3 regions of the Sporosarcina sp. OR05 genome follow, and region 3 is predicted to be linked to each of the others. Evidence: riboswitches for the same ligand, from Rfam matches in the RefSeq annotation. Region 3 holds a riboswitch; each other region holds the start of a gene.
What was found. Region 3 has a riboswitch for thiamine pyrophosphate ahead of thiM (hydroxyethylthiazole kinase). Riboswitches for the same ligand answer to the same signal wherever they lie in the genome.

Region 1 (7,997 bases), on a different contig from region 3:
CTTCCGGCCACAGTTTCGTGTCGTCCAGCGGATCAAAATCAAGTTCGTCGTGGTAGTCATCTTCCATGATTTGGACAAACAGTTCCCACTCCGGATAGTCGCCGCGCTCGATCGCTTCATAGAGATCCTGCGTCGCATGGCCGACGTTCTTCGCTTGTATCTTATCGGCCTCTTCCTGCGTCAAGTTCCGGATGCCCTGCTTCGGCTCCCAGTGGTACTTCACGAGAACCGCCTCGCCTTTATCGTTCACCCATTTATACGTGTTCACCCCAGAGCCTTGCATATGGCGGTACGTCGCAGGAATCCCCCACGGTGAGAACAGGAACGTAATCATATGGGTCGCTTCCGGCGAGCGGGAAACAAAGTCGAACATGCGCTGCGGATGCGGAATATTCGATGCCGGGTCCGCCTTGAATGCATGAATCATATCCGGGAACTTCATCGCATCACGGATGAAAAAGATCTTCAAGTTATTGCCGACGAGGTCCCAGTTGCCGTCTTCCGTATACATTTTCACCGCAAAGCCTCGCGGATCCCGGGCAGTTTCAGGTGAATCCTTGGCACCGCCGACTGTCGAGAAACGAACGAGCAACGGCGTCCGCTTCCCAGCACCTTGAAACACTTTCGCCCGTGTGTACTTCTCCACCGGCTCGTCCCCGACTTTGCCATACGTCTCAAAATAGCCATGCGCCCCCGTACCCCGCGCATGAACGACACGTTCCGGAATCTCCTCACGATCGAAGTGCGAGATCTTCTCGATGAAATGATAGTTCTCTAGCGTCGCTGGCCCGCGGTCTCCAATCGTCCGGATGTTCTGGTTGTCCCTGACCGGATGCCCTTGGCGTGTCGTCAATGTCTCGCGGTGTACGTCCTGCCCCTTTTGCTCATTCTGATTCGTGTCCTTTTCATTCAAAGAAATTACCTCCTACGCTAGTCTATTGGAAGTCCGCCAATTCAAAATCGGCAGTCGTCAATGTAAATAGCCTACCCTCAATTCAATGACAAAAAACACGAACTTTCGAAAGTTGCCAAGGGACCTTCTGCATCAGTTTTTGCTATTCTTCATGTACACTGGATTTCAAGTGGTGAAATGTTTGAAAAATTTTCGATTAAAATAGGCTTTCTGTTCTTTTGCCTACTTTTCTCATGGAATTGTATCTATTTTTCATGATACATCAAAAAATCACCCAAACTTACATAGATGTACAGCTCTCCACTTTATTGACACACGGCAATAAGCACCGAGATGTCCTGGAGACTTATTATAATGAAAGAAGACATCCATCATATCGTATTGATGGAAGCAAAAACGGACACGACGGGCGTGATTATGGGTTAACAAGGGGATGCAATGATTTCCTCAAGGGAACTGACAAAAGAGACCAAAATGTGTTGCATTCCTCCAATTTTGACGGTGCTTGTGACAGAGACAAGCACTTTGAATGGGTATACAAGCAAGCATAACATACAGTACACCTACAATATTCTGAATTTACATTTACGCAATCGTAGTGAATTGACTGAATTCACGCTATCACAAGCACCTGTTTTCAAGCCCTAAATATTCACGTAACGTATGACCTTCATAATCGTTTTTGTAAATACCTCTCTTTTGCAACTCCGGCACGATTAATTCAACAAAGTCTTCTAAACTACCGGGCAATGTCGGCGGCATAAGATTAAATCCATCGGCCACCCCTTCTTTAAACCAAAGCTCCATCTGATCGACAATCTCTTCCGGTGTGCCGATGAGCGTGAAATGTCCCCCACCAGCATTCAGATACCCCAACAGCTCCCTTACTGTCGGGTTGGTATCATGAATAATTTCCAGTATCGTCTCGTACCGGCCGACTGGCCCAGTAAATTCTTCGACAGGCGGCAATGGAGGAACCTTTTCATCCAATGCCCAATCGGAGCAGTCTTGCCGGATAAACATACTCAGCTGTTTTAGAGCTGTTTCAATAGGAAGTTTCACATCTATTGCGGCTTTCTTGGCAAAAGCCTCTTCACGGCTCTCTCCCACATAGGTGACTAAGCCCGGAAACACTTTAATATGTCTGTTGTTCGCGCTTTGTCTCACTTGCTCATTTAGTTTGTCTCGAAATCTTTTGGCTTGCTTAAGATTCCATGACACTGAGTAAACGGCATCAGCATGTTTTGCGGCTAATGCAATGCCTTGTTTGGACGCCCCTGCCTGCATCGCCACCGGTTTACCTTGAGGGCTTTTCGGCGTAGTGGACGGTCCACACACTTTAAAATAGGTGCCTTCATGATGGAATGGCGAGATATTTGCAGGATTAATCAACTTCTTCTCTTCACGTTGATGCAAAAATGCTTCACTGTCCCATGAAAGAAATAATTTATTCATTAACACAGCAAATTCATCTGCCTTTTCATACCGTTCATCATGCGAGGGCAGTTGATCCATGTTATGATTTTGCGCCTCAACATCAGTCATTGACGTAACAAGATTCCAACCTACACGACCTTTAGTAATATGGTCTAAACTCAAAAGCTGGCGGGAAGCTGTAAACGGATTGGAAAAAGTGCTTGAAATCGTCGGAACTAACCCGACATGGTCTGTCACTTGGGAGATGGCTGTTAAATTGATGAGCGGATCAAACCAAAATGCCGGCAATTCACTGGAACTCTTTCCTGCAAAAGATTGATTATCCGCAAAGAATACGACGTCAAGCAAGCCCCTTTCCGCCAACTTGGCCAAGTCTTGATAATAGGAAATCTCACCAATGCGTTCAACACTTGAGTCAGGCATGAGCCAAGCAGCTTGGTGGTGCCCGCACCCATACAGCAAAACACCTAAGTTCAATTGTTTCCCTTTTTGTTCAGTCACTCTCCACACCCCCATTTGTCAATTCATTGTTAAGCCGCCATCGACTGTATAATTCTGCCCTGTAATGCCGCTCGCATGGTATGAAGACAAAAAAGCTACCATATTTGCAACGTCTTGAGGGGTTGTCACTTTTTTCAACGGCGTAGCGTTCGCAATTAATTCAAATACTTCCGGCGTTGTAACAGCACTCGCATTCGTTGTTTTCAATAAGCCCCCTGAAACGACATTCGCTTTTATACCGTATGCCCCTAACTCGGCAGCGATATTGCGTGTAAAACCGATCAATCCGGCTTTCGCTGTCGTGTATTCATGATAAGGAACGACAGGATTCTGAAACAGATTTGTTCCGATATTGATAATACTTCCATTTTGTCGTTCAATAAATTGAGGAATGACACTTTGAATGACGTTAAATGCTGCTTTTAACGTCCCATCCAACTGTCCCTGATAATCTTCCCAAGATAGTTCACTAAACGGCTTCTGCTTGACTGGATCAAATTTGAAATCGATTAATGCATTATTGACGACCACATCAATTTGCCCGAAGTATGCCGTTGCCTTTTCCACCATGCGCTCTACTTCTGCACGATTGGTGACATCCGCTTGAATCGCAATCGCATGATCTTTTCCAATCTCAAAAGCCATCTTGTCGGCTGCCTCTTTGCTTTTATTGTAATTAATGACGACCCGAAATCCTTGGCTTGCCAATGTCCTTGCGATCGTTGCCCCTAATCCTTGACTACTTCCTGTTACCAACACGACCTTTGTCATTTCAACAGCTCCTAAACATGTAATAGTTGAATAGGCAAATGACAGCTAAAAAAAATACGCAACCTTCCAAAAGGAAAGTTGCGTAAAACAAATATGACACACTAAGAAAAAGACAGAGTCATCCCTCTTCATATGTATGAATGTTCACACTTTCCTACGCTAGCATCAACTAGATCAGGTTCAAAGGGTTTGAGTTTCTACTCATCTCAGTTAAATAACACCCCTAGTGCATCCTATTAAGTTTTTAAGGTTTTGTAAAACGATTGCTGCCATTTCTACTATTCTTATGGGTTTTCATCTTAAACCATATCATACTGTATGATCCATTACAACCGGACCATTTATTACCTAATATGTTGTCCTTCCAAACGGTCATTCAATAAAGGAGCTCAAATAAAGACGCTGGGACAAAACTCTAAATAGACCGTTCCTCTGCGCTCCAAAGGCACGCTTTCCGCGGGGCGCGCTTGAGCCAATCGAACAACGAAGAGTTCGATTTGCCGTATTTCTGCGTACTTTGCGGAAATTAAGGCATCCTTGCTCCCAACGCTACGCTTTTGCTCGCAAAAGCCGTTCTGCGTAACGGCTTTCCCTGCGGGGTCTCAACATTCGCGCTACAATCCCGCAGGAGTCGGCCTTTTTCCGCTCCGACTCACTAAAGAATTTGAAAAGAAACACTGGAAAAATATTAAAAACTGCATTAAAAGGCGAATTAGCCATAATGCAGTTTTTTTATGTTATGTCCCAGCCTCTTTCGCTCCAATTATTGATCTGTTTGTTTTTGCTTTTTATTCAAATACTCTGTACGTAACTTTTCAAGATGCTGCTTTTTATCAAACTTAACAGGCTTGTTTTTTTCATGATATTTAGTCACAGCCGATTGACCTTTATAATCCAATTGATATTTTCCCACTTTGTTCACCTACTTTTTCTTTTCACGACTTTAAAAGAGAATCTATTCATCAAATAGAATGCGCATTATTTAAATGTAGTATACCATTTACCTTTATTCGCGTACTGATTGCAGGTGTAGGAACTTTACTAATAAACACTACAACCACGACATTCTTGTATACACAATTGTCATGAATTAACTAAATTTAACCTGACACAGGTACCCGTTTTTAAGAACAAAGTTGGCCGAAAAAAGAAGAGCAGCAGTGGCTGCCCTTCTCCTATACGCGCTCTCTATCGGATTAATTTGATTCACATCTTATTCTCTACTTATAGTATACCATCATCTGATTCTCATTTATAGAGTACTTTTCCCGCCACCACTGCCTTATACTTTAATACTAATACTTTTGACGGTGCCTGTGCCAGAAACAATCACGTTAATTCAAGTAATTTGAATGGTTATACAAGCAATCATAAGAAACGTGATACATACAACATCCAGATTTTATGTATATGCAATTGTAGTGAATTAACTGAATTCAACCTTGCACAGGCACCTGTTTTAAATCCATTCAGACGACGGCTAATTGTAGAATAGCTGATAAAATCAATTCCAAGCTCTTTCTTAAATGCCTCGTCTGACTGGATTCCTGCTTCAATGTCCCGATGACTATGCCATTGTGCAACATTCGCCATAATAAAGAGTTTTACGATTGAGAAGTCAGTAATTTTATTCGTACCATTCATTAAAGGACAAGCTAAAATACTATCTGGTAAATTGGATAAGAGTTGACGAAAGACTAAATTAGGGTTTACACTTTTCATGGCTTACTCCTTTTTGTAGTGTAAGGGAACTGATTTAGTCGTCGCTTCCTTACCTACATTAGGAGTTTTTTTGTCGTTCTTCAAGTCTTTTATTCTATTTTTTATATAAATCATCTATTTTTTTACTGTGGTGCAACGCTAGTGGGCACCGGTTTTTAAAAAATTATCAAAATACATTTACAAGACAATCATTTCACGCGTATACTGAAAATATGTCAAAACGGTGAACGAGTATGGAGGAATCATGATGCAAATTAATTTCCTATATTTTATGAAACGACTAGCAACACTCGAACTTGTTCTGGGCTTTATCATCTTTTCGTTAGGTGTATTCGAAAGCGGTTTCACTATATCCAGCATAACAACGATGGTCGGATTCGGCTTTATCTGTGGCGGGATGGTGACATTCGGCGTCGGTCTGTTCGGCAGCTTGCTGCTCTTCGATCCGAAAACCGAATGAATGGGTCCAAAGACGCCGCATTGATTTTTCGTGTGTGTGTCCTATCCCGCCCTATCGGAATACCATCGTGACTCTCATACTGTAAAATACGCAGCCTCGGCAATTTTGATGGAATGATTTTTTTTGAATTTTGACGGTGCCTGTGCCAGAAACAATCACGTTAATTCAAGCAATTTGAATGGTTATACAAGCAATCATAAGAAACGTGATACCTACAACATCCAGATTTTATGTATATGAAATTGTAGTGAATTAACTGAATTCAGCCTTACACAGGCACCTGTTTTAAGTGTGAAAAAAATGACCAATTTCTACGCAAAATGTTAGGATGTTGTGCCGTTTATTATGTCAACTGGTACACTTTCACCGGTCTTCCCCGCGAATAATGTGATTCTTCCCCAACGCATACAGCTAAATCCACTTTGCATAAATCGGAAACGATCCGCTGGGCATTCCGCTCACTCATGTTCAAGTGGATCGCCAGATCCTTCGTTGTGAAATGGGCCCAATCCATTTTCCGAATAAGCGATTCAATTCGTTTAAATGTCTTAACGCTGATTTTTCCTTCTTGTAGTTTCTTCACGAATTCATTATCGTCCGTACGGTAAGAATAGACAAGCTGTTCATCCTTCCCCGCTGCATCAATCATCGTGCCATCTTCTTGAATAATGATAATTTCCTGCTTCCCTTTTTCCTTCGACTCCCGAACGGCACGGTTTGCATTTACCTCGGCCGTAAAGACGGTTTGACCAAAGCCAATTCCGACAGCAACAGTCGAGTCCGCTTCAAGTGATAGATGATCCACTTTTTCCTTCAATGTCCCGATTTTCCGCTCCACTGCTCCTCTTGTACTAAAGATCACATACCGCCCATTTCCTTGTTCAATAAGCAAACCATCTAATGTTTCACACAGCTGTATAAGTGTTTTCTTTAAATGCAACTCCAAGTATTCCAGTTGATAGGATTCCTTCATTTTTTCCTTTATTACACCATACTTCACGATTTCAATCATTGTGACACTGATTTGTGTGTCTTTGTAGTATGATGTTTTAATCTTTTCAAAGAACATCCGGATAGTCTGGTAGATCTCATTGCGTGAAGGTGATAGCCAATATGCCGGTACACCTGCTTCCCGCAAACTTTCATAGACAGTCGGATAGCATGTTAACGCCACTTCTATTTCATTCCGCTTCCATAACCCGTAATGAAAATCTAACAATTCCTCCGCCTCAATCTCGACATCGAATTTCTTAATAAATGCCTTCCCCAGGTCCTTTTCCAACTGGGTAAATTCTTCATCAAAATGAAACGATGAAACCATATCTACGCTAATCCGTTGCGGAATTTTACCAATCTCATTGGAAAGTTTCAAGATTCCCTTATAAATACTCAATTCACTTGAATCGATAAACACAAAATTTTCGTTCGTCCCCGTCGAATTGACTGCAATTTGATAAGGGATATAGCCTGAAAACAGCCAAAAGTCCACCGGTATGTCTGGATTCAGTATGAAGTCTTTTACTTCGTTCGTTTTTGAATAAATATACGGAACGAACTCTAATTCTTTTTCAATCTCTCTTGCCAACGTAAGAATCCTGTCGACCGATTGATTTGGACCAACAACCGCTACTCTGTACATGACATTACCTACTTTCTTAACTCCGATAATCCAATTTTACCAGTAAGCTTAAAATGGAGGAAATTCTTTTGCAACTTCGCACGAAATAATATAAAAAAAGTATCGGGAGTGTGTCCTCACGATACTTTTTTTATATTATTTTACTGAATCAGGAATTAAAGAATAATAAGACTTGCCGTCCAAGCGGTCCACCAACTCGGCTTTCGCCTGTTCAATGATCGTCGGGTTTTCCATGACTTGCAGCGCCGTGGACGCGATAACTTTCGCCGCCTGCAGCATTCCTTTATGTGCAATCGGCGTTGCTCCTTGCGAGACGACCTGCCATGTATGTAGCGGCGTGCCAAGAGCAAAACAAGTTGTGAGACATTGCATCGTTGGCACGATCCAGCTGACATCTCCTACATCCGTTGAGCCTGAAAGAATCGCTTCGGTAGTGGAATGGGGTGGTATGAAATCAGCAATCACTCTTTCCTTCAGCCTTTTCACGGTTTCCCGGTCTCGTCCAGCATATGCATTATTGAGATCATCCTCAGTCAATGTGCGTCGGATTTCTT
Region 2 (7,997 bases), on a different contig from region 3:
AACGCTTGGAAAGATCTTGACGCAACACTGAATGACAAAGCTGATCATTTGAATAAAAAAGCGTATCGTAAGCTTCATTACAAAGCACCTGGAACAGATCTCACAATTGAGTTGCCTAAAGGGCATATTTGGTGTGGCGGCGGTAGCGTGAATGTAGACGGAAATCCTTTCATGGCGAACATGCCGACTGAAGAAGTGTTCACGGTCCCACATATGTCAGGTGTAAACGGCTATGTTAAAAACACGAAACCGTTAAGTTATGGTGGCAATATCATTGACGATTTCACGTTAACATTTACGGATGGCAAAATTACGGATGTTTCAGCCGGTCAAGGTGCAGAAGTACTTCAACGTCTTATTGACACGGACGAAGGTGCAAAACGACTTGGAGAAGTTGCCCTCGTCCCTCACGCCTCACCGATTTCAGAATCAGGTCTACTATTTTACAACACATTGTTTGATGAAAATGCGTCTAATCACCTTGCAATCGGAAGCGCATACTCGTTCTGTTTAGAAGGTGGAAAAACGATGTCTTCCAACGAACTTGAAGAACATGGTCTCAATCAGAGTATTACGCATGTCGACTTCATGATTGGTTCAGCTGAAATGGATATTGATGGAATCTTAGAAGACGGAACAGTAGAACCGGTCTTCCGCAACGGGAACTGGGCATTCTGATTTCAGTCACAATTTATGAAAACATATTGAACAAGCCTTTTAATTTTACAAAACTATAGTATAATGGTTGTATAATAATCATTTATTGTAGAGAGGAGTCTTATAATGGGCTTAATGTTCACTACAGTCATAGGATATTCAATTGTCCTTGGCCTCGCTGCTTTATTTACAATGCACTATCTTGGCAAGGCGCTTGATTCTTCGGATGCAGAAAGAATCGATCCAAAGCCGGAAGTAAAATAAAATACCAGCTCTCAGAGTGTAGACAAAGTCGATTTTGACTTTGCCTACACTCTTTTTAAATGGAATTTATTATGAATAGAAAATTTTTCAGCCTGATTGAAAACGCTTGTCAGCCTAGGCGCGAAGTTGAGCGAAGACGCGAATAGAACTAAAGTTCATGAGCGGACGAGCGAGACGAGCAACAACGGATGCGAGCGTTTGTCAACAGGCTGAGAGTTGCCACTTGGCAGCTCTTTTATTTATATTGTAAACTTATCTCATTACAAATAGATGGAGGGACTTCCTATGACAATATTATCCGAAATCATTGAATTCAATAAAACATTTGTTGAAGAAAAAGAATATGAAAAATATGCAACGACGAAATTCCCCGACAAACGAATTGTTATTTTAACTTGTATGGATACAAGATTGACGGAGTTATTGCCTAAAGCGATGAACTTGCGTAATGGCGATGCGAAGATTATTAAAAGTGCCGGAGCAATTGTTGCTCACCCGTTTGGCGGGATTATGCGTAGCATCTTAATTGCTGTGTATGAATTACGCGCAGATGAAGTATATATTATTGGCCATCATGACTGTGGCATGAGCTCCATCGATACAGAAAAGACGTTTGGCAATATGATTGAGCGTGGTGTAGACGAAAGCATCTTCTCTACCTTAAAGTACTCTGGTGTCGACTTGGAAGATTGGTTACGCGGTTTTAACGATGTAACAGAAAGCGTAAAAAGCAGCGTAAACCAAGTGCGCAATCACCCGTTAATGGACAAGAAAGTTCCAGTTCACGGTCTTGTTGTTCATCCTGCTACAGGTCAATTGGAGACAATTGTAAACGGGTACGAAGCAAACGAAGACAATTGACTACAAATTTCCCGGGAAATAGACAAAAACCGATTCCTCTAATTGAAGAATCGGTTTTTTATTAATGCAAAGTATTTCCGCCAAGCGGCCTTACCCTTTCAAAAATCTTCCGCTATCATCGCATACATATAATGATCTTCCCATACACCATTGATGTAGAGTAATTGCCGTAGAAGGCCTTCACGGACAAATTCGGCATTTTCCAGTACTTTAACCGACCCTATGTTTCGAGGAGAAACAAAAGCTTCCACACGATGTAAGGACACTGTTTCAAAAGCAAAACGGGTAATGATCCGGACCGCTTCCGTTGCAATTCCTCTTCCTGTCTCCCGTTCGTCAATCGAATACCCGATAAAACCGCTCGAAAAGGGAAGTCTCTTAATGCTGTATAGCGAGATATGACCAATTAGCCTACTCGTCTCCGCGTCGAATATACCGAAGTTATATTCCCGTCGATCCCTCATTTGATAAAGGGATTCCCTAATTTTATCCCTCTGAACTGAAACAGTATAATAACTCGCTTCGTGTCGCGGCTCAAATACTGTCCAATACGCTTTGTTCGCTATGAGGAGATCAGTAAAAGCCCTCGCATCTTCTTCTGTTAATATTCGCAAATAACAAGTGTGCCCTTCAAGCAAAATCAACGCTTCTTCACCTTTCTTTGGAAGCTATTTTCAAAAACTCCTCTACATCTTTTACACATAACGCGACTCCCTTCGCCCAGAAGTCTTCTTTCGTAATGTCTTCTCCTAAATGTTTCATCGCAAGATCCTCAACGGACATGACAGCTGTATCTCGAAGTAGATCGATATACTTCTTCTCAAATCCTTCCCCTTCAGTTAACGCTTTCGCATAAATGCTCAAAGAGAACAAATAACCGAACGTGTATGGGAAATTGTAAAACGGTGTTCCGGTAATATAAAAGTGCAGTTTGGAAGCCCAGAAATGAGGGTGGACCACGTCAAGCGCATCACCGTACGCTTCCTTTTGAGCTTCTTCAGTCAGCTCATTCAGCCGTGCAGCCGATACGACTCCTTCTTTTCGTTCCTCATAAAATCTTGTCTCAAATAAAAAGCGCGCATGTATATTCATAAAGAATGTAGCACTTCTTTTAATTTTATCCTCCAATAACGCAAGTTTTTCATCTTCTGTTTGCGCAGATTTAAGCGCGGCATCCGCCACAATCATTTCTGCAAAAGTCGAAGCCGTTTCAGCAACGCCCATTGCATATTGACGATTCAAATAATGGACTGGGCGCAATGCATAGGAGTGAAATGCATGACCGAGTTCATGTGCAAGTGTTGCGACGTTAGACATGGAACCACTGTATGTCATGAAGATCCTTGATTGCTGTGAAGCTGGCATACCGGTACAAAAGCCGCCTGGCCGTTTGTTTGGACGGTCTTCCGCCTCAATCCATCCTTCTTCAAACGCTTGTCTAGAAAATGCTTCGAGTTCAGGTCCAAACTTTCCGAAATGCGCTAATATGAAGGCAGCACCTTCCTGGTAGGACATTTTTGTCGTTTGAGAAGTGATCGGAGCATTTAAATCATACCAATTCATCTTTTCAGCGCCAATCATTTTCGCTTTTGTAGTTAAGTAATCGATGAATGGTTGTTTATTCGCTTGAATCGCTCCCCACATCGCGTCAAGCGTTTCTTGGCTCATTCGATTGCGCATGAGCGGTTCTTGTAGGACAGAATCCCATCCACGCTTGTTGTATACGGCTAAACGGAATCCTGCGAGGTGATTAAGAGCTGAAGCAAAGAAGTCTTCTTTTTCTTTCCATGCAGCTTCAAGTTTCTCGAATACTTCTTTCCGGACAGCAGCATCTGGATGAGACGCCAAGTTGTTAGCCTGTCCTACAGATAATTTCTTCGTCATACTATCAACAGTCATTTCAATTTCCATATCACCAACAAGTTGGTTATATAGCTGTCCCCATGCTTGGTAACCATCTACACTCAATGATGTAATAAGGCTCTCTTCAGCTTCAGAAAGTTGAAGTTGAACATTTTCCCGCCATTCATTTAAAACAAAAGTAAATTGGGAGAGCTCTTTCGTTTCCAACAACGCTCCCCATACATCTTCTTCCGTTTTTGCGATCGTTTGTTCAACCTTTAGTCGAACAGTCGAAAACCGAGCTTGGATTGTACTCACATCTGATTGAAGCAATAACGCTTGCTTGTCTTTTGTATTTGCTGCAACAAAACAGCCAATCACTGCAGATGCTTCTCTAAGATTAAGCGCTGTCGCTGTTATGCTTTCTAGTAAGTCATGTACTTCTTTTGCATCTTCTACTTTCGTTGGTACAGAAAATGCCTCAATACGGTTTTCAAGTGCGACAATTTGCGTTTTCACCTTTTCCAAATGTTCGTTTAGCTCAGGTGAATGGCTTCCCCCTTTAAAAAACACATCTAAATCCCATACTTCACTGTACAGTTTTGTCGTCATGTTCATCCCCCTCGTTGTTTGGAAAATTGCTATAAAAACCTGTATTAATTATAGCACGAATTTTCGGTATACGAAATATTTGATTTGTGACGGAAACTTCATACTTTCATTCGCATGTAGGGCTTTTCCTATGTATACTGTTCATGGGAGGATTTTATTATGTCTAGAATGATCTTGATGGCTCTTTCACTTCTGACGGTCATCGTTACGAATATAGCCGCTAGTTTTTTCACCCTCAATCATCAAACAACCGTTGAAATTGTTAACCGTTTGCCTGTGCTCTTTAATCCTGCAAATTATGTTTTTATTATATGGATTGTCATCTTCATTTTGTTGTTCATGTGGATAGTAAATTTCAATAAGATCACCGAGCAAATGAGCAACAAACATAAAAATCGAATCACTTTCCTGTTCGTAGTGAGCTGTGCGTTAAATACAATTTGGCTGTTCCTATGGCATTACAGCTTGTTCAACTGGGCAGTTATAACTGAACTCGCTCTTCTCGGTGTCGTACTTACCTATTATTTTACGTTTCCGAAGAAAGAAAATCGTTTGTATGGAAGAGTACCTTTTAGTATCCTTACGGGCTGGGTATTCATCTCCTCCATTTCTAACATCAGTTACACACTCATGTATCATGAATGGGAAGGTTTCGGTCTAAGCGATCCTTTATGGACAGTCTTTTACTTAACGATTTCCACTGCGTTCGCTTTACATTTTATGTACCATCACCGGGATTATGTGATGAATCTTGTTTTTGTTTGGACATTCATTGGCATTGCGATTCGAAACGGGATTGAAGAGTTGTTCATTACTTCTGCTGCACTCTTTTTGACTGCAGTCATCATTACATGCATGTTTCTTTTTTCAGGCAAAGGTGTACAAAAAAAATAGAGCAAAGTGCACACTACATGCACTTGCTCTATTTTAATTTCTTTGAATCAACCGTGGGGCGGATGTGAATAACAACACTGCTACAATTGCACATAACACTATGGAAGGAATCATATAAGAAGCATTGTATCCTAAAGAGTACAGCCAAGCCGGTTGGTCACCTGCATATTCCGCGAAGAACACCATTCCACCGATAAAATGTGCTAAAAAGCGCAATGATCCACCTAAAACGCTTCCTACAATAATGGCCGTTGCCATGGAACCTTTTTTACCTTCCGCTTTACTTTTCAGAAGCCATCTAAGTGTTACTGCCGCCAAACCGACAACCGTATACGCGATGAAATAATCCAACGCACCTTGTACAGGGTGAATAATGTAACCGCCGATGACTGCTTGGAGTAAACCGGAAATCAATCCCGTTAATAAACCTCCACTAAGGCCCCAACGGAATGCCATTAAGATAATTGGCAGCATCGATAAGGTGACGGAACCACCTTGAGGCATTTTAAATACTGTTAAGTTATCCAAAACAAATGACATTGCCCCTAATATTGCTACTTCCAATAAAAACTGCAAACGACTACGATCCAATTCGAATTCCTCCTCTTTTGTTTTCGGAGGGATACGGAAGAAAAGTCAACGTGTCAACAAAGACGTATGACCAGATTCTGTATTATACTTTACATAAAGCTCATCACTCACTAAACTTATGTAACAAAAAACGACATCCCGGATAGAACCGAGACATCGTATCGTATATGTCAGTTTCCATCCACATCCCTACGCAAGTATGAACTTACAGGTTCGAAGGGTCAGGACATCCGTCCAATCTCAGCCAAGTCGGCACCCCTTGTGGTCGTGTAATTCAATTGTCGTTACCATTGTATATGGTACAGTACATATAAGCAAGATGATTTTAAAAACTTCTTCTATTTATCAGGAGGTACACATGTCGAATAACAAAATCTTATCCGCCTTATGCTATTTCAGTATTTTCTTTTCCCCTCTTCTACTCCCCGCAATTGTCTTCTTCATTACGGACGATGCGGAAGTGAAAGGTCATGCAAAACGATCGCTCATTTCACATCTCGCACCTGTTGTATTGCTCATTGCAGGTTTTATATTGTTTACTTTTTCAATGGTTTCCTATGAGTCTCGATTAACGACGATGATGAATGGACAATTTGATTTCTGGGGGCTAGCCCCATTCTTATTCATGCTCATCTATGGCTTATTATTTTTAGTTGTTGTTATCTGGAATGTGTACCAAGGGGTTAAAGTGCTAAAATGACCGATAGTATTTTCAGCAAGCCCGCACCCCTCTTCACGAATGGAATTATGATATAGTAAAATGGAAAAGTACGTTTTGAGAAGGGACCTGTAAATAATGATTGTTAAAACAAATGAAGAAATTGAAGCGTTGAAAAAAATCGGACGAATGGTCGCTGAAATTCGCGAAGCGATGAAAGAAGCGGCCGTCCCTGGAATTTCAACAAAAGAACTTGACGAACTCGGTGGACGTCTATTTGCTGAGCGTGGTGCCGTTTCTGCCCCAATCGACCAATATGATTTCCCTGGCTATACATGTATTAGTGTCAACCATGAGGTAGCACACGGCATTCCAGGATCAACCGTTCTACAAGACGGAGATCTTGTCAATATTGATGTGTCTGGTTCATATGAAGGATTCTTTGCGGACACAGGCATTTCATTCGTCGTCGGTACACCTGACGAGAAAAAGCAAAAACTTTGTGACGTTGCCAAATTGGCATTTGATCGTGCAATGACAAAAGTGAAAGCCGGCTCAAAATTGAACCAGATCGGGAAAGCAGTCGAACGCGAAGCGAAAGAACACGGATTCGCCGTCATCCGGAATTTGACGGGCCACGGCATCGGTACTTCATTGCACGAAGAACCACAGCACATCCTCAACTATTATGACGCTTGGGATAAAACATTAATGGTCGATGGTATGGTATTGGCGGTAGAACCATTCGTATCCGAAAAAGCGGAAAACATAGTTGAATTAGGCGATGGATGGACATTTGTCACACCGGATAAATCCCTTGTCGCCCAAATTGAACATACGATTATCGTAACAAAAGACAAACCCATTATCTTGACACAACTGTAAAGAATTACAAAAGAGGCTGGGACAAATCTCTAAATAGACCGTTCCTCTGCGCTCCAAAAGGCACGCTTTCCGCGGGGCGCGCTTGAGCCAATCGAACAACAAAGAGTTCGATTTGCCGTATTTCTGCGTACTTTGCAGAAATTAAGGCATCCTTGCTCCCAACGCTTCGCTTATGCTCGCAAAAGCCGTTCTACGTAACGGCTTTCCCTACGGGGTCTCAACATTCGCGCTACAATCCCGCAGGAGTCGGCCTTTTTCCGCTCCGACTCACTCAAGAATTTGAAAAGAAACATTGGAAAAATATAAAAAAACTGCATGACGGCGAATTAGCCATCATGCAGTTTTTTTATGGTATGTCCCAGCCTTTTTTTCTTATTTCTTTTTTGGTTGGCTCTTCTTTGCATCTTTCTTATTCGAATCTTTTTGGCCACTGACTGTCTTTGAATTTCCTTCGGTCAATTTACCTTTAAACCACACTTTTTGTACAGGTTTGAATGGCTTTGCCAATTTCTTATAAGTCCGTTCTTCATGATAGGATAATAAGGTGAGTACTTCGCCATCTTCTCCCGCTCTTCCCGTTCTACCTGATCTGTGTACATATTGTTCTGTCGTATGCGGCACATCCACATGGATGACGTGTGTCAATCCTTGGATATCCAATCCTCTAGCCGCGAGATCAGTGGCGATTAGGATTCGGATTTCTCCTTTCCGGAAGTCCTCCAACGTTTGCTGG
Region 3 (7,997 bases):
CATAAGTCGCGATAGCTAATCTTACTGCGCGTTAATAAAACGTAATAGGCACCTGTCCTCAGTTTTGTCTTTCTATTAATCACGTTTGCTGTATTAACGATCAGTTTATCCAGTCTACCAATCACTTTTCCAGTCCTATCCATCACTATTCACAATCTATCGATCAATTTCGTCTTTTTTGCTACGAAAATTTTTCTCTGTTCGCGAATAAAATATAAAAAATCGACCATAATTATGAAGAGCCATAAACGATTTCGACTCCCCCTGCAATCGTTTGTGGCTTTACCTATTTCTCCGGATAGACCACTGTGCCGTCCAATTGTAATTCAGGAGGCGGACCCCATTTACCTGGTTCGTGTTGTTCGATAAGTGTCTTTCCTTTTGGACCGTCTACTATATGGCACACTGTCCAACCGTTCAGAGCGAGCCAATTGCTAATTAACAAACGATGACAACGTGCAGGATGCCGCTCGGAACAGCAAATCGCAACGCGGTTCGTACAAGCGAATTCTTTCAGACATTCAAGACCTTCTTGAAAAGCCGGTTGCAACGTGTAGTCTGCATAATTGTGGAAAGATTGATTGTTCCACGCGTCATTCACTTCTTCATCAACCTCTTTCGATTTGTTCCGTCGACCACCCAATTTCTTCATATGTACATAGTCTACACCCGCTTTCGGCAACCATTCGCTCATACGATCTTCATGAAAGTGCGGAAACTTGCGGCTCCCTGGAAATGCACGAATATCCGCCACCATCTCAATTTCAGCATCCTGCAACAACTTGATAAATTCTTCTTGTGTGTGTGTAGAGTGCCCGATTGTAAAGAGTTCCATGCGACTCATCCTCTCTTATTGTTTGAGTACCCTAACGATCAAGTTTGATAAACGTAATACCTTTTTGTTTGGATTACTAGCACTCGGGAATACTATATGTAACGGCAAAGGGGTGAAACGGTATGACAAAAAGCTATGCTGGCGATAAAGATGAAAATCGTAAAGTAAGCGAAGGAGATTCAGCAGTAGCAAACGATGCTGCAAAACGAGCTGAACAACAAGTTGAAGACATAAAAAAAGAAGCCCAAGACGCAGTAAAAAAACAACAATAGATAATAAACCGTCATCCAACAAGGTTGACGGTTTTTTGGTGCCTGTCCCCAAAACAATTCGCAATTGTTTTGGGGACAGGCACCGGAACTATTCCCATTATTCAATCACTAATTTACTATTCTTATTATTTTTAAAAAATTTCCATACATGTTGCTCTGTTTATCTTGTATACTTGTAGTAGGGTGATGTGCCCGCAGATAGAAGATAAAAGGGGAATGAGTACGATTAAGATTCATTGGAAGAAGTTGTTGGTGCTTTTTTCAGTTGTTTTTCTAGTGATCCAAGTGGCGGGGAGCTTCTTTTTCTATGACTTGGCAGTGAAGCGTGGTCCGAAAGAATACTTGCAGGGCAACGCTGATTTAAAAGTCTCAGAGAAAACGAAGCAACTGTACACGAATGGACATTGGAAGCAATGGGTCGCTAATCAGGAATTTGAATTAGTGAGCCTAACGTCACGGGATGGACTGCAATTGTCCGGTTATTACTTACCTGCTGCACAGCCAACGGATAAGCTTGTCATTTTGACACATGGCTATTTAGGTCATGCCAAACAGATGGGGCTTTTTGGACAGTATTATCACGAAGAATTGAATTACAACATATTTATGCCCGACGCGAGAGGGCATGGCAAAAGTGAAGGCGACTACTATGGGTTCGGTTGGCCGGATCGCCTTGATTTGATTGACTGGACGGATATGTTTGTCCAAAAACTCGGTCCAAATACGGAAGTGGCCTATCACGGGTTATCGATGGGAGCTGCTACGGTCTTGATGGCAAGCGGGGAAGACGGTTTACCCGCTCAAGTGAAAGCAATCATCGCAGACAGTCCATACAAATCTGTCTATCAATTGTTCACGTACCAGATGAACCGCATGTTTCACTTGCCGGCATTTCCATTATTGGATGGCACAAGTGCGCTCACGAAAATTAGAGCAGGCTATTCATTCCGGGAAGCAAGCGCTTTAAAAGAAGTGCAGAAGACAGAAATCCCGATCTTTTATGTTCATGGGAAAAGTGATACTTTCGTTCCGACCGAAATGGCCGAAGAACTGCACCAGAAAACAGCTAGCGAATCAGAGCTGTTTCTAGTTGCCAACGCCAATCATGGTGAAGCGTATGCACTAGCAGGTGACACGTATCGAAAGAAAATGGGTCATTTTCTCGATCGTTATATGAAATGAACGACCAGTTCCTCCATGCAAGTCGGGGGAACTGGTTTATTCTTTTACACAGCATCAAACGGGATCACCACAAATATGTTTTGTGATAGGAAGGTTTCTTTTCATCTAGCAAGGGAAAATAATAAGTAGGAGGTGTGCGAAGTGGAAAAAGTGATTTATATTGTTCGACATTGTTCAGCTGAAGGTCAATCACCGCATGCAGATTTGACAGCGGAAGGAATTGTACAGGCGGAGAAGCTGGCAGCATTTTTTGATGAGGTAGAAGTGGACCGTATCGTTACAAGTCCTTTTGTCCGAGCTCGCATGACAGCTGAACCTTTAGCAGAGCGGAAAGGATTGTACTTCGAAGAGGATAGTCGATTGGCGGAACGGACGTTAAGTTCGTATGATTTTGAGGATTGGTTGTTGAAATTAGAGGATTCATTTCTCGATGTCCATTTGAAATATGAAGGTGGCGAGTCATCACACGAAGCGATGGAGCGTGTATGTAATGTGGTCGAAGAGTTGCCAGATGGCTCCAAAACGGTGCTCGTTACACATGGAAATCTGATGACGCTCCTCTTAAGATGTTATGACGAACACGTCGGTTTTGCAGAATGGCAGGCACTGACAAATCCCGATGTGTACCGGGTGCATGTAACTGAAGCGGGTGCAAACGTAGAGCGAATTTGGCGGGAGGAACTTCTAGAAGAGTCTCATTCATCCGACCATGTTTTTGAATGAAATGAACGCATCAAAAAGAGAGTCGTCGAAGTTACATACTTGCCGACCGTACAACTGGATACCATCCCTCTAGCTACCATTGTTGGCGATAATAGCTTCCCTAAAATCATATACCGCTCCTAGCCTAATCGCTGGAGCGGTTTTTACGACTCAAAAAGTTATGGATTGAATAGACTTGCTTATCAATCGAGTTCACAAAGTTATCGATCGGATAACCAAAGTTATCACCATATCGAGACTTTCGAACCACGCTCACACTTGAACTAACTTCCTCTGACCAAACGTATTCTTACAATCGCCCACCGACACTTTCGATTTTATGCCACGCTGAAGTTTGCTGCAGCCGGACAACAAGAATTAGCCCAAGCGCCGCGCCACTCACCGTTGAAACCAAAAATGGGGGAACGAAAAAGAAGGCAGTGACCGTTGTACCCATTAAAATCTTCGCATAAGGTACTGCCAAAAGTGACGCAATCACGCCTGTACCAATCACTTCACCAATCCCAGCGAGCCACGCTTTACCAAACTGTTTATAAAATAGACCTGCCAATAACGCACCGATCATGCCACCGGGGAATGCGAGTAATGACCCTGTGCCAGTCAATACTCGAATAAGTCCCGTCAAAAATGCAATAACAACTGCGGGAATCGGTCCTAACAAGATGGCTGCAACTACGTTTACAGCATGCTGGACTGGATACGCGCGTGCTATGCCTGCGGGGAATGAAACGAATGTCGAGCCGGCAACTGCTATTGCAACAAACATCGTCATGATAACCATTTTTCGCGTGTTCATAAAGGAACCCCTTCTTTCTCTATAGATTCAGCAAACGCTTTAGTCGCCGCATAGACATCCGTTGCTCCAGCAATTGCTGAAATGACCGAAACCCCGTTTGCGCCCGCAGCAAACACAGGTGCAAAATTATCGACAGTAATGCCGCCGATGCCGACAATCGGTAAATCAGGATAAACAGACCTTGTCGTCTGAATGAACTGTGTGCCAGCTACCGGTTTTGCGTCCGGTTTTGAAGTAGTCGTGTAGACAGGTCCCATTCCGATGTAATCAGCACCCGCTTCAATTGCGGCTAGCACTTCATCCGACGTATGTGCAGACACGCCGAGTATTTTCCCAGTGCCAAGCCGTTTTCGAACAATCGCTGCCTGTTCATCTTCTTGCCCAACATGTACCCCGTCTGCATCAAGTGCTAAAGCAAGGTCCACATCATCGTTCACGATGAACGGAACACCATATTCCTTGCACAACTCTTGGCATTGTCGAGCAAATTCCAGCAATGCTTCGCCTCTTTTCGCACCCGGCCCTTTTTCTCGTAACTGAAAGCAAGTAATGCCGCCACGCAAAGCGCACTCGAGCACATGTAGAGGGTCCTGCGTTCCTGTATTCGTCGAACCCATTATGAAATATAGTGCCAGTTGCTCTTTATTCAATTATGACAACCTCCTTTGCATCCTGCTTCAATCGATTATATGCCCAGTGATTCGTTGGCCCGTGACCTCCGCCTAATTGTAAGCCATCCGATATGGCCGCTTGAATAAATACCTTCGCTTCACGCACTGCTTCCTGCAAACTTTTTCCTTGCGAAATGAATGCAGTAATTGCGGCAGAAAACGTGCAACCCGTACCATGCGTATCTTTTGTAGCAATCCGTTCTGATTTTATCGTGAATGAATAGCCGTCTGCCCCGAAGAAAAAGTCTTCCGCAAACTGCGCATCATTGCTATGTCCTCCTTTTAAAATGACCGCTTTTGCCCCTGAACTAAGAATCCGGTTCGCTGCTTCTTCGTAATCAGCTGTCGACTGAATCGTCATATCCGCAAGCACTTCCGCTTCCGGAATATTTGGCGTGACGAGAGTAGCAAGAGGAAGTAAATGTGCTTTCAAAGCAGTAACGGCTTCATCTTTAAGTAAAGATGCGCCACCTTTTGCGATCATCACTGGATCAATCACGAGGGGTGGGCAGCCATTGTTCCTTAATGAAACTGCTACCGCCTCAATAATGTCGGCTGAAAATAGCATCCCTGTCTTCACGGCTCCTACTGAAAAATCGTCCAGCACAGCTTGTATTTGAGCAGTTACACCTGCCGCCTCAATCGGGTAGACACCGTGTACGCCTAACGTATTTTGTGCAGTAACAGCCGTTAACGCGGACGTTCCGAATACACCAAGCTCTTGGAACGTCTTCAAATCCGCCTGTATACCAGCCCCCCCGCCACTATCTGAACCTGCAATCGTCAAAGCTACTGAAGTCATAGCAAATCCTCCTCTGTTATTGCATAAAGTGCGTTCAATAAATTCACAGCAAAGTCTCCTGGTCCAGTAGATAGTGCCGCTGCCTGTTCACCTGCTCTTTTATAAATAGCCAAAGCGTTTTCCGCTGCTTCCAACTTGTGATCGTCTGCCACTGCAACAAATGCAGCAACGACCGCACTTAACAGGCAACCTACGCCTGTGACACGTGTCATAAGTGAATGGCCCCCAGCAATTCGCACGACCTTTTTGCCGTCTGTAACAAGATCCTCAACACCGGTCACTGCAACAAGACAGCTGTATCGCGTCGCCACTTCAAGCGCGAGCTGTTCCAAATCTGCCTCTCCATCTCCTGCATCAACCCCTTTTGCTTGCCAATCAATTCCTGCAATTGCTGCAAGTTCCCCAGCGTTGCAACGAATAAGGGATACAGGCACTTTCTCTAAAATCGATAGGACAGCGGCTTTTCGGAATGAGGTCGCTCCAGCACCGACTGGATCGAGGATGACCGGAATGCCATTAGCCGCCGCACGCTCCCCAGCAAGGCACATCGCCTCAACACTGACCGCTTTAAGCGTACCGATATTCAATACGACAGCTGATGAAACAGCCGCCATATCCGCTGCTTCTTCAACCGCATCCGCCATGACAGGGGAAGCTCCTAGTGCAAGCAAGCCATTCGCTTGGAAATTCGCAACAACAATATTCGTAATGCAATGAATCAACGGTTTTTCGTCTCGTAGTTTTTGTAAATACATCGTCAACATACCTCCATATATGCAAAAAAGCCGCTCCTGACAGGGCGTCAAGAAGCGGCTTGCAAATTCAATGGATAGAAGTTGCGCACCCACTTCCCTCCGCTGGTATCAACCAGATCAGGTTCAAAGGGTCCGCGTATTCATACACGTCTCAGCCTAGCGCATTGCATGTTTCATTTGCTATCAGCTCTGTCCGGTATCTAATGTTTCACCATGATATACGCATAGTGAACATGAAATCGGTACGAGTGTTTTGCAAATTTACACACGTGCATAAGGCACCCCTAGTGGCAATTTTACGATTTGTTTTCAAAATTACTATAACATAGTTTCACAGATTCGCAAGAAGGGCAAGGAAATAGTAATGGGTACATTCAAGCATGTTGATGCATATAAGCATACGCCATGTACGCGGATAGTGACTGGGACGCACAATCGTTAATGGAAAGATCGTTCACTTTCGCATAAGCTGTTCAATTGATTGGTACGTTATGTTTAGCGATGTTGAAAGTTCCCCAAAATAGAGGAAAAGGGAGGCGCAAACATGTTATTTGAAATACAGTCTGTAAAGCATGAACATGATTTGATTTCATTCACATGGAATGATGTCGGAGGTTTTTACAACGTGTATAAAGATGGTGAACATGTCTATGAAGGAACCGTGCCGGAATTTCAAGACGGGGATTTCAAACATGGTAAATTCTATCATTACATGGTAGAACGTGTTGAGGATAATCAAGTCGTCGATGTCATTGCATTGCAAACGTCTGCTTTTGCTGAAGAAAAGAACGTCGAGAATCCCTTGCAATCTCTTGTCATGACGACAATCGTAGCGAAAACGCAAATCGCCTTGTCATGGGAAGGTATGAAGGACATAGAAGAATACGGCATTTATCGGAATGGAAAATTTGTAAAGATGGTCAACACAAATTGGTACATCGACCGGGATATTGACATGGACGAATCATACGACTATATGATTCGAGCAAGACGTCCGCTTGAAAAATCAGAGGAGCGTTTGACATCCGTTAAATCGGTTTTGTCTAATGTGTTTGGTTCGCTGCATCCCAATTCATCACGTAAGGAAGCTGCTATTGAAACATTTTCGACCGTCAAGTGGATCGGCAAGCCGCGAGAGCTTTTACAGCCAGTGAATGAAAGGGAAAAGACGTTGCATCCTATAGATCGATGGAAATTACGTTATACAACGTTTCTTGCAGAGGAATGGGTACGGAATCCAAATTTGTTGTCACCCAATCATTATTTCAAAGGAGACGCCCGTGACTTTGATCCGAATGGCGATGGTTTTCGTACGCGTGTCGATATTGAGCTCGCGTACGATGAAAAAGGTGAACCGCTGACGTTTACAAAAGAGGTAGGTCCGTCAATTGCATATGACCATTTAAAAAACTTCCGGGAAAAAGCACGAGCTTCTTCAGACGGGATTACGCTGCAACGCAAAGATCACAAAAAAGGAGAATCCGGATTTCTTCTCGAACATGCAGTAGGCAATCCATTGACAACAGCGCCACTCATTGACTATGAAGTGTCTGCAGTGTTTAAACGGCATGGAACGTTCGATATGTGCGGCTATTTTGACCCAGCACCCCATCATGAAATTTACTTGATGAAGGGGAGAGGGGAAGCGTGGAAGCCAGTGTTACAAGTTGAAAGTAGAGGACTTGCCTTCATGTCGGATGCAATTGCCTATCACTATTGGCGTTGTTCAAACTTTGAGTAATCATTCTGCTGAAATCAATCAACATTTTTGACAACTTAGAATATCTTTGGTACATTTATCTTGAATTCAAGATATCTTAATTCGAGATATTGGTAAGCGGTACTAACAAGAAACGACTGCTACTAGGCTGAATTTTGCAGTGGGTAGCTCATTGTGAGCAGTTCCTCGACCAATTGGAAGCGTAGATCATACCGTTTCATGTACGAGAAGTAAATCGAAA

Region 1: another riboswitch for thiamine pyrophosphate. It lies ahead of NRI27_RS07530 (3-oxoacyl-ACP reductase); the one in region 3 lies ahead of thiM (hydroxyethylthiazole kinase).
Region 2: another riboswitch for thiamine pyrophosphate. It lies ahead of thiT (energy-coupled thiamine transporter ThiT); the one in region 3 lies ahead of thiM (hydroxyethylthiazole kinase).

Annotation. Positions count from the first base shown of each region.
Region 1 covers NZ_JANKJL010000003.1:96,351-104,347, reverse strand. Annotated here, with positions in the region: gene NRI27_RS07540 (catalase) at 1-913, opposite strand, end outside; gene NRI27_RS07535 (LLM class flavin-dependent oxidoreductase) at 1,535-2,851, opposite strand; gene NRI27_RS07530 (3-oxoacyl-ACP reductase) at 2,870-3,622, opposite strand; TPP riboswitch at 3,757-3,857, opposite strand; gene NRI27_RS07525 (hypothetical protein) at 4,386-4,535, opposite strand; gene NRI27_RS07520 (hypothetical protein) at 4,991-5,344, opposite strand; gene NRI27_RS07515 (hypothetical protein) at 5,592-5,804, shown strand; gene NRI27_RS07510 (hypothetical protein) at 6,148-7,443, opposite strand; gene NRI27_RS07505 (M20 family metallopeptidase) at 7,579-7,997, opposite strand, start outside.
Region 2 covers NZ_JANKJL010000014.1:49,291-57,287, reverse strand. Annotated here, with positions in the region: gene NRI27_RS15735 (aminopeptidase) at 1-678, shown strand, start outside; gene NRI27_RS15730 (hypothetical protein) at 784-921, shown strand; gene NRI27_RS15725 (beta-class carbonic anhydrase) at 1,207-1,782, shown strand; gene NRI27_RS15720 (GNAT family N-acetyltransferase) at 1,881-2,426, opposite strand; gene NRI27_RS15715 (M3 family oligoendopeptidase) at 2,434-4,236, opposite strand; gene NRI27_RS15710 (tryptophan-rich sensory protein) at 4,396-5,130, shown strand; gene thiT (energy-coupled thiamine transporter ThiT) at 5,164-5,721, opposite strand; TPP riboswitch at 5,891-5,991, opposite strand; gene NRI27_RS15700 (magnetosome magnetite crystal formation protein family) at 6,080-6,421, shown strand; gene map (type I methionyl aminopeptidase) at 6,518-7,264, shown strand; gene NRI27_RS15690 (DEAD/DEAH box helicase) at 7,637-7,997, opposite strand, start outside.
Region 3 covers NZ_JANKJL010000004.1:53,808-61,804, forward strand. Annotated here, with positions in the region: gene NRI27_RS08710 (DUF488 domain-containing protein) at 287-835, opposite strand; gene NRI27_RS08715 (hypothetical protein) at 958-1,107, shown strand; gene NRI27_RS08720 (alpha/beta hydrolase) at 1,324-2,289, shown strand; gene NRI27_RS08725 (histidine phosphatase family protein) at 2,431-3,012, shown strand; gene thiW (energy coupling factor transporter S component ThiW) at 3,302-3,808, opposite strand; gene thiE (thiamine phosphate synthase) at 3,805-4,425, opposite strand; gene thiD (bifunctional hydroxymethylpyrimidine kinase/phosphomethylpyrimidine kinase) at 4,451-5,281, opposite strand; gene thiM (hydroxyethylthiazole kinase) at 5,278-6,036, opposite strand; TPP riboswitch at 6,114-6,332, opposite strand; gene NRI27_RS08750 (DUF3238 domain-containing protein) at 6,581-7,777, shown strand.